One region of the Pseudonocardia sp. DxW genome, then DNA from elsewhere that is predicted to be linked to it. Evidence: riboswitches for the same ligand, from Rfam matches in the RefSeq annotation. Region 1 holds a riboswitch; each other region holds the start of a gene.
The links. A riboswitch is a leader RNA that binds a small molecule or an ion and turns the genes downstream of it on or off. The one in region 1 is predicted to bind cobalamin.
Positions count from the first base shown of each region.

Region 2: linked by a shared signal. The riboswitch ahead of ACVJO7_RS09125 (hypothetical protein) and the one ahead of ACVJO7_RS24425 (ribonucleoside-diphosphate reductase subunit alpha) in region 1 are both predicted to bind cobalamin.
Region 3: linked by a shared signal. The riboswitch ahead of cobN (cobaltochelatase subunit CobN) and the one ahead of ACVJO7_RS24425 (ribonucleoside-diphosphate reductase subunit alpha) in region 1 are both predicted to bind cobalamin.

Region 1 is NZ_JBZFLK010000017.1:81,078-83,331, forward strand. It holds gene ACVJO7_RS24425 (ribonucleoside-diphosphate reductase subunit alpha) at 1-1,378, opposite strand, end outside; cobalamin riboswitch at 1,494-1,697, opposite strand; gene ACVJO7_RS24430 (class I SAM-dependent methyltransferase) at 1,943-2,254, opposite strand, start outside.
Region 2 is NZ_JBZFLK010000005.1:38,407-40,660, reverse strand. It holds gene ACVJO7_RS09130 (DNA polymerase IV) at 1-817, shown strand, start outside; gene ACVJO7_RS09125 (hypothetical protein) at 866-1,249, opposite strand; cobalamin riboswitch at 1,288-1,455, opposite strand; gene ACVJO7_RS09120 (TetR/AcrR family transcriptional regulator) at 1,456-2,254, opposite strand, start outside.
Region 3 is NZ_JBZFLK010000002.1:393,242-395,495, forward strand. It holds gene cobN (cobaltochelatase subunit CobN) at 1-841, opposite strand, end outside; cobalamin riboswitch at 916-1,061, opposite strand; gene ACVJO7_RS04600 (PucR family transcriptional regulator ligand-binding domain-containing protein) at 1,122-2,254, opposite strand, start outside.

The DNA.
Region 1 (2,254 bases):
TGCGGCGCCGGTCGTCGCCGGTGTTCTTGCGCAGGTCGAGGAACTCCTCGATGTCGACGTGCCAGGTTTCCAGGTAGGCGCACGCGGCGCCCTTGCGCTTGCCGCCCTGGTTGACCGCGACGGCGGTGTCCCCGGCGATCTTGAGGAACGGGACGACGCCCTGCGAGACGCCGTTGGTGCCGCGGATGTGCGCGCCGAGGCCGCGGACCGGGGTCCAGTCGTTGCCCAGGCCGCCGGAGTACTTCGCGAGCAGCGCGTTGTTGCGGTAACCGCCGAAGATGGAGTCCAGGTCGTCGTCGACGGTGGTGAGGAAGCACGACGACAGCTGGGCCCGGGTGGTGCCCGAGTTGAACAGCGTCGGGGTGGACGCCATGAAGTCGAAGCTCGACAGCAGCTCGTAGAACTCGATCGCGCGCGCCTCGCGATCGACCTCGCGGATCGCCAGGCCCGTCGCGACCCGCAGGAAGAACGCCTGCGGCAGCTCGAAGCGGGTGCCGCGCTCGTGCAGGAGGTAGCGGTCGTAGAGGGTCTGCAGGCCGAGGAAGCCGATCTGCAGGTCGCGCTCGGGGCGGACCGCGGCGGTGACCCGGTCCAGGTCGAACGTGGCGAGCTCCGGATCGACCAGCCCGATGTCGATCGCGCGGCGCAGGTAGTCCCTGGTGTAGGAGGCGTACCGCTGCGTCATCGTGGCCTGGTCGGGCGTCTCCCGGGTGCCGGACAGGTGTGACACGGCCTCGGTGCGCAGCCGGTCCAGCAGCAGCCGGGACGCGACCAGCGAGTAGTCCGGTTCCCGCTCGACCAGCGTGCGGGCGGCCATGACGAGTGCCTGGGACAGCTCGTCGGCGGTGATGCCGTCGTAGACGGTGCGGTCCAGCTCGGCGAGCACCGGCTCCGGCGAGACGTCGTCGATGCCCGCGCACGCCTCGGCGAGCACGGTGTCGACCCGGTCGCGGTCCAGCGGGACCCGGCTGCCGTCCGGCTGGGTGACGTGCACGGTCGGTGTGCCCGGGGCGGCGGGTGCGGCGTCGCGGGCCTGTGCGTGCTGCTCCCGGTAGAGGACGTAGGAGCGGGCGACCTTGTGGTGCCCGCCGCGCATCAGGGCCAGCTCGACCTGGTCCTGGATCTGCTCGACGTGCACGCCGGGCGCGGGATGCCGGGCGAGTGCCGCGACGACCTGGTCGGTCAGCTCGCCGACGAGATGGTGCAGCCGCGACGACGCCGCAGCCGGGCCACCCTCGACGGCCAGGAACGCCTTGGTCATCGCGACCGAGATCTTGCCGGCGTCGAAGGTGGTCTCGGAGCCGTCACGGCGGATCACCCGCAGGCCGGGCGGGGCCGTGCCGTGCGCGGATGCAGGGGGAGCGGTGCTTGCGGTCACGGGTCTCTCTCCTCGCGAGTCGCCGTCGGTCCGTGACCCGCGCGAGGAGGCGACGACGGTCCGGGACCGCCGCACCCTGGCGCCCTCCCGCGAGGCCCCGGAGCTGCGCACGCCGGCGGCGCGCGCACCGGTGGCAGGTCTTCGGACTCACGGGCGTCGTGCACGCTCCTACTGGCCGTCGCTTCCCGGGATCGCTCCCAGTGCTCGTTGACGGCGGTCGTTCCCGTTCACCGCTGCGGGGCAGTCCCGGATTCGCACCGGGTTCCCTGTTGCCTCACCGGCCCGGGCGGGCCGGTGAACCACCAGCGCCGCGGACACTACATCTTGGGGCGGTCGCCGTTCGAGACCCCAAGGAGTCGGTGTGGTGCGACGAATCGTCACCGCCGGTGAACGGTGCAGGTCGGCCCCGGCGGGTCGGTCCGGTGGACGACGACGGGTCACCCGGGCGGGTGATGCGCGTCGCGCCGGTGGCCGTCGCCTCGGTCGCCGTGGTCGTCGTCGTGGTCGTCGTCGTGGTCGTCGCCGCGATGTGGCCGGCCGGGCCGGCCGGGCCGGGCGGCGCCGTCACCGGGTCGGCGCGGTCGCATCGACGACGAGGAACTCCGCGTCGAGCCGGACCGGCCGGTCCGCCGGTCCGGCGAGTGCCTCGACGTCGTCGAACATCGCGCTCGCGCGCCCGCCCAGCCCGGTCGCGGCGGCGGCGTGCGCGGGGGAGTGCCGGCGCAGGAAGGTGGTCATCGCCGCCGGCGAGTCGAAGTGCCACGGCAGCCGGTGTGCGGAGACCCGGATCCCGGCGAATCCGGCCAGCCGCCGGCGCGCCGTGTCCGGGACTCCCCAGTCGAGCGGGTCGGCGACCCCCGGCGGGGTGCCGGTGTG
Region 2 (2,254 bases), on a different contig from region 1:
GGTGCTGGGCACGGCGATGGGCACCGAGCTGCACCGGCTGGCCCGCGGGATCGACGACCGGCCGGTCGCACCGCGCGGGGCGGCGAAGCAGATCAGCGCCGAGACCACCTTCGACACCGACCTGACCGCGATGTCCGCGGTGCACGCCGCCGTCGAGTCGATCTGCGTGGCGGTGCACCGCAGGCTGGTCGCCGACGGCCGGGCCGCGCGCACCGTCACCGTCAAGGCGCGCACCGGCGACTTCGTCACCCACACCCGGTCGGAGACGACGCCGTTCCCCAGCCGGGACCTCGCCACGCTGGTCGCGGTGGCCCGCCGGCTCGCCGACACCGCCCTCGGCGAGGGTGGGGTGCGGCTGCTCGGGGTGTCGGTGTCGGGCTTCAGCGAGGAGCCGCCGCTGGCCCTGTTCGACGCGGTGCCCTCGGCGCGGGGGTGGCGCGCGGCCCCGGTGGACCCGGACGGCGCGGGACCGGGCACGGCGGACCCGGGCGACCCGGGCGGAGCTGCGACCGGGCGGATGGGCACGCCGGTGGCGGTCGAGGAGCCGGCAGGGCCCCCGGCGGTGCCCGGGGAGGAGCCGGTCGACCGGCCCGCGGCTCCCGGGGAGCCGCCCGGCGACGACCGGCCGTGGCGGGCCGGTGACGACGTCGATCATCCCGAGCACGGCCACGGCTGGGTGCAGGGCGCCGGGCACGGGCGGGTCACCGTCCGATTCGAGACCGCGCTGACCGGGCCGGGCCGCACCCGCACGCTGGACGCCGCCGATCCACAGCTGACCCGCGCCGATCCGCTCCTGAGCTGGCGACCTGCCGGGTGAACCGGCCGGACCGGACCCAGCCGATCAGCGGGCTCAGCCGACCAGCGCTCAGCCGATCAGCGGGCTCCGGTGCGGCGGGGCGACCCGGGTGCCCGCGGCGACCCGGATCCCGAGTCCGGGTGCGGTGCGGGCGAGGCCGTCGAGCACCGCGCCCAGCGCGACGTCGGCGGCGGGCTCGCCCGCCACCAGCAGCACCCCGTTGCCGGCCGGGTGGTCCGCGGCCCAGGCGGTGATCCGGCCGACCGCGTCGCGCGGCGAGATCCGTTCGACCCGCCACGCCTCGGCGTAGAACAGGGCCACCGACTCCGGCCCGCGGGGGAACGTGAAGACGGTGTCGGCCTCCGCGAGCAGGCCCTCCAGCCCGTGCCCGGCCGACTCACCGGCCGGCTCGGTGCCGAGAACGACCAGGGTAGGGAGCGGGTCGACGCTCATCGCAATGTCCTCCTCGAGGGTCCGCGCCCTCAACAGTGGGAACTCCTGCGACGACGGCCAGTCTCCTGGCTCCCGGATCGACGCGCTCCCCCGCCTTCCCACCCTCGCCGGGCAGTGGCTGCGGGGTGGGGAGCGCTCCCCGGTGACAGTGGCGGGACCGCGCCGGACTCGCACCGGCTTCCTGCACCGTCGTCCGGGTCAGCCCATCACGAGCCGGTCGGGGGGTCAACAACGGGTGACGGTGACGCCTGTCCGGCGGCGAGGTCCCGCACCACCGGGGCCCAGCGCCCCGGCCAGCCGCCGGTGTGCCTCCGCGTCGAGATGGCAGCCGTCGATCCCGGTCCGGGTGATCGGGGCCGCATCGAAGAACGCGTGACCACCCGCGGCCGTCGGCGCACGCAGCGGCCCGGCGAGCCGTCGTGACGCGGCGGCCGAGGCCGCGTCGTAGACCCCCGGGGGCGGGCATCGACGCGACGAACCGCTTGGCGGCCCCGTCCATCGGCGACGGCGCGAGGACCACGAACCGCGGCACCGGCAGCCCGAGCGCCGCCGCGAACCCGGCCGGATGGTCCGGGTAGCGACCGAGCGCGCGGGCAACGTCGTCCGGGGTGCGGCGTAGCGGGTCCGCAGGTCGTTCGTCCCGAGCGCGCCCAGTTCTCCATGCCGGTGCGGACGGCGGCCATCGCCATCGAGGCGATCAGCACCGGGAGCTGCGGATCGACGTCGGGGCCCATCCGCAGCGCGGCGGCGTCGGCGAGCCTGCGGGGGGAGTTCTCGCTCAGCGACATCAGGGCACCGGTGACACCGGGGACGGTGCGGGCGAGCGCGAAGACCTCGTTCGCCTCGTCGCGGTCCGGTGGGTCCTCGCCGAGCTGGTCGAGCAGCAGCCGGCTCAGGTCGGCGAGGACCTCGCGGGGCGGGCCGGGCGGGCCGGCCACGAAGTTCTCCACCAGGTCCGGGGACAGCTCGGCCAGGGACAGCTCGACGGCCGCGGCCTCCTTGCCC
Region 3 (2,254 bases), on a different contig from region 1:
TCAGCCGGCCGTCGAACTCGGGGACGGCGACCTGGGTGGCGACGTCGAGCGGGGACAGGCCGTCGTCGTTGGACTCCCAGGTCTCCCGGGACGAGGTCAGGCACAGGCCCTGCAGGATCGGCACGTCGAGCGCGGCGAGCTCGGTGACGTCCCACTCCTCGTCCTCGCCGCCGGCCTGCGCGGACGCCGGCTTGGTGCCGCCCGCGGCGAGCACGGTGACGACCATCGCGTCGGCGCCGCGCAGCGTGTCCAGCAGGCCGGCCGGGGCCTGGCGCAGCGAGGCGCACCAGATCGGCAGCGGTGTCGCGCCCTTCGCGGTGATCGCGTCGCAGAGCGCCTCGACGTAGGCGGTGTTCCCGGCCAGGAACTGCGCCCGGTAGAAGAGCACCGCCACGGTGGGTCCGGTCCCGGTGCCGGGGCCGTCCAGCACGCCCCACTCGGGCAGCTCCACCGGCGGCGCGAAGCCCTCACCGGTCAGCAGCACCGTGTCGGACAGGAACGCGTGCAGCTGCCGCAGGTTCTCGGTGCCGCCCTGTGCGAGGTAGGTGTGCGCCTCCGCGGCGACGCCGGCGGGCACGGTGGAGAGCTCCATCATCTCCGCGTCCGGCGCCATCTCACCGCCCAGGCAGACCAGCGGCGTGGACCGGGCTCGCAGCAGGTCCAGACCCTCCTCGAAGTAGCGGTAGCCGCCGAGCACCCGGACGACGACGACGTCGGCCGCGTCGGCCATCGCGGCCAGCTCGTCGAGCAGCACCCGGTTCGGGTTGGCGAGGCGGTAGTCCGCCCCGCCGGCACGGGCGGAGAGCAGGTCGGTGTCCGAGGTGGACAGGAGCAGGATCACCGGGCGGTCCCGGTGCGGGGCGTGCGGGCGCGCGTCATCGGCGTACCTTCCTCGGGATCCTCGTCCCGGACGGAGGTGGCGCGGCGGATGGGGCCAGTGTCTGGCTGCCCCGGCGGTCCACGAGGGTCCGCCGGGATCACAGTGGCGGGACCGCGCCGGACTCGCACCGGCTTCCTGATCCCACCCGCCGTCTTCGGTTGTCCGATCACCTTCCGCAACGGGCCGGTCCCCCGTCAAGGAACCGTGCACCGCCGTGGCGCTCGGCACCCGGTGCCGTCGGTCACCCGGCACCCTCGGTCCGGTCCCCCCGGCCCGGCCCGCCGACGGCCCGGCCGAGGTCGCGGGCGCGCAGCGCCAGCCACAGCTCGTGCCGGTCCTGCGCGGTGTCCAGCCGCCGCCCGGTGACCTGCTCGGCGGCCGCGATCCGGTTCCGGACGGTGTGCCGGTGCACGCCGAGCGCGGACGCGGCGGCCGCCCAGTGCCCGTTGCGTTCCAGGTGCGCGGCGATCGCCCGCAGCAGCTCCGGGCCGCGCGGGTCGGCGTCCAGCGGCCCGAGCACGGCGTCGGCGAAGGCCCGCAACCGGTCGTGGTCGAGCAGGGCGAGCAGCATCCGGCTGGACGCCACGTCGTCGGCGTGCGCGGGCCGCCCGGTCAGCCGGGCCACCGGGAGCGCGGAGCGGGCCTGCCGCAGCGACACCGCGAGCGCCCCCGGCCGGACGGCGATGCCGATCCCGGCCGGCCGGCGGGCGGCGAGCGCGGCCAGCACCGCCACCAGGTCGACCGACTCGGCGACCGCCAGCTCGACGGTGCCGTCGGCCTCCCCCGGCTCCGGCGCGGTCGTGCGGACCAGCGCGTCGGGCAGCACCGCGGCCAGATCGGCGGCCAGCTCCTCGGGGCGCGGCGCCGCGACCACGGCGGCGCGCAGCCGGGTCTCCGGCAGGCCGGCGGCGGCGAGCCTGCGGCCAGCGCCGTCGTCGTCGACGACGCCGCGGTCCAGCGCGGCCAGCAGCCGGGCCCGGCCGCGGCGGGCGGCGGCGTCCAGGCCGAGCCGGCGTTCCAGCTCCAGCGACAGCAGCGACACCAGGTCGCCGGTGACCTGGTTGGAGTGCGGCCCGGCGGCCGGCCCGTCGATCAGCAGCAACGCCCGGATCCGCCGCGAACCCAGCGGATGGACCTCCCGGCGGCGGCCGTCGGCGACCTCGACGGCGGCGCCCAGCAGACCCTGCCCGCGCACCTCCCCGATCGTCGTCGCGAGCCCGGCGGCCAGCTCCGCGGCCCCCTCGACGGGTGCCGCGGCCAGCACCCGGCCGAGCAGATCCACCACCACGCCGGTGCGCCCGGTCGCACCGGCGTGCGCGGCCAGCACCGCCTCGATGCCGCCCGGGGAGACCGCCGCGGCGGTCAGCGCGCGCT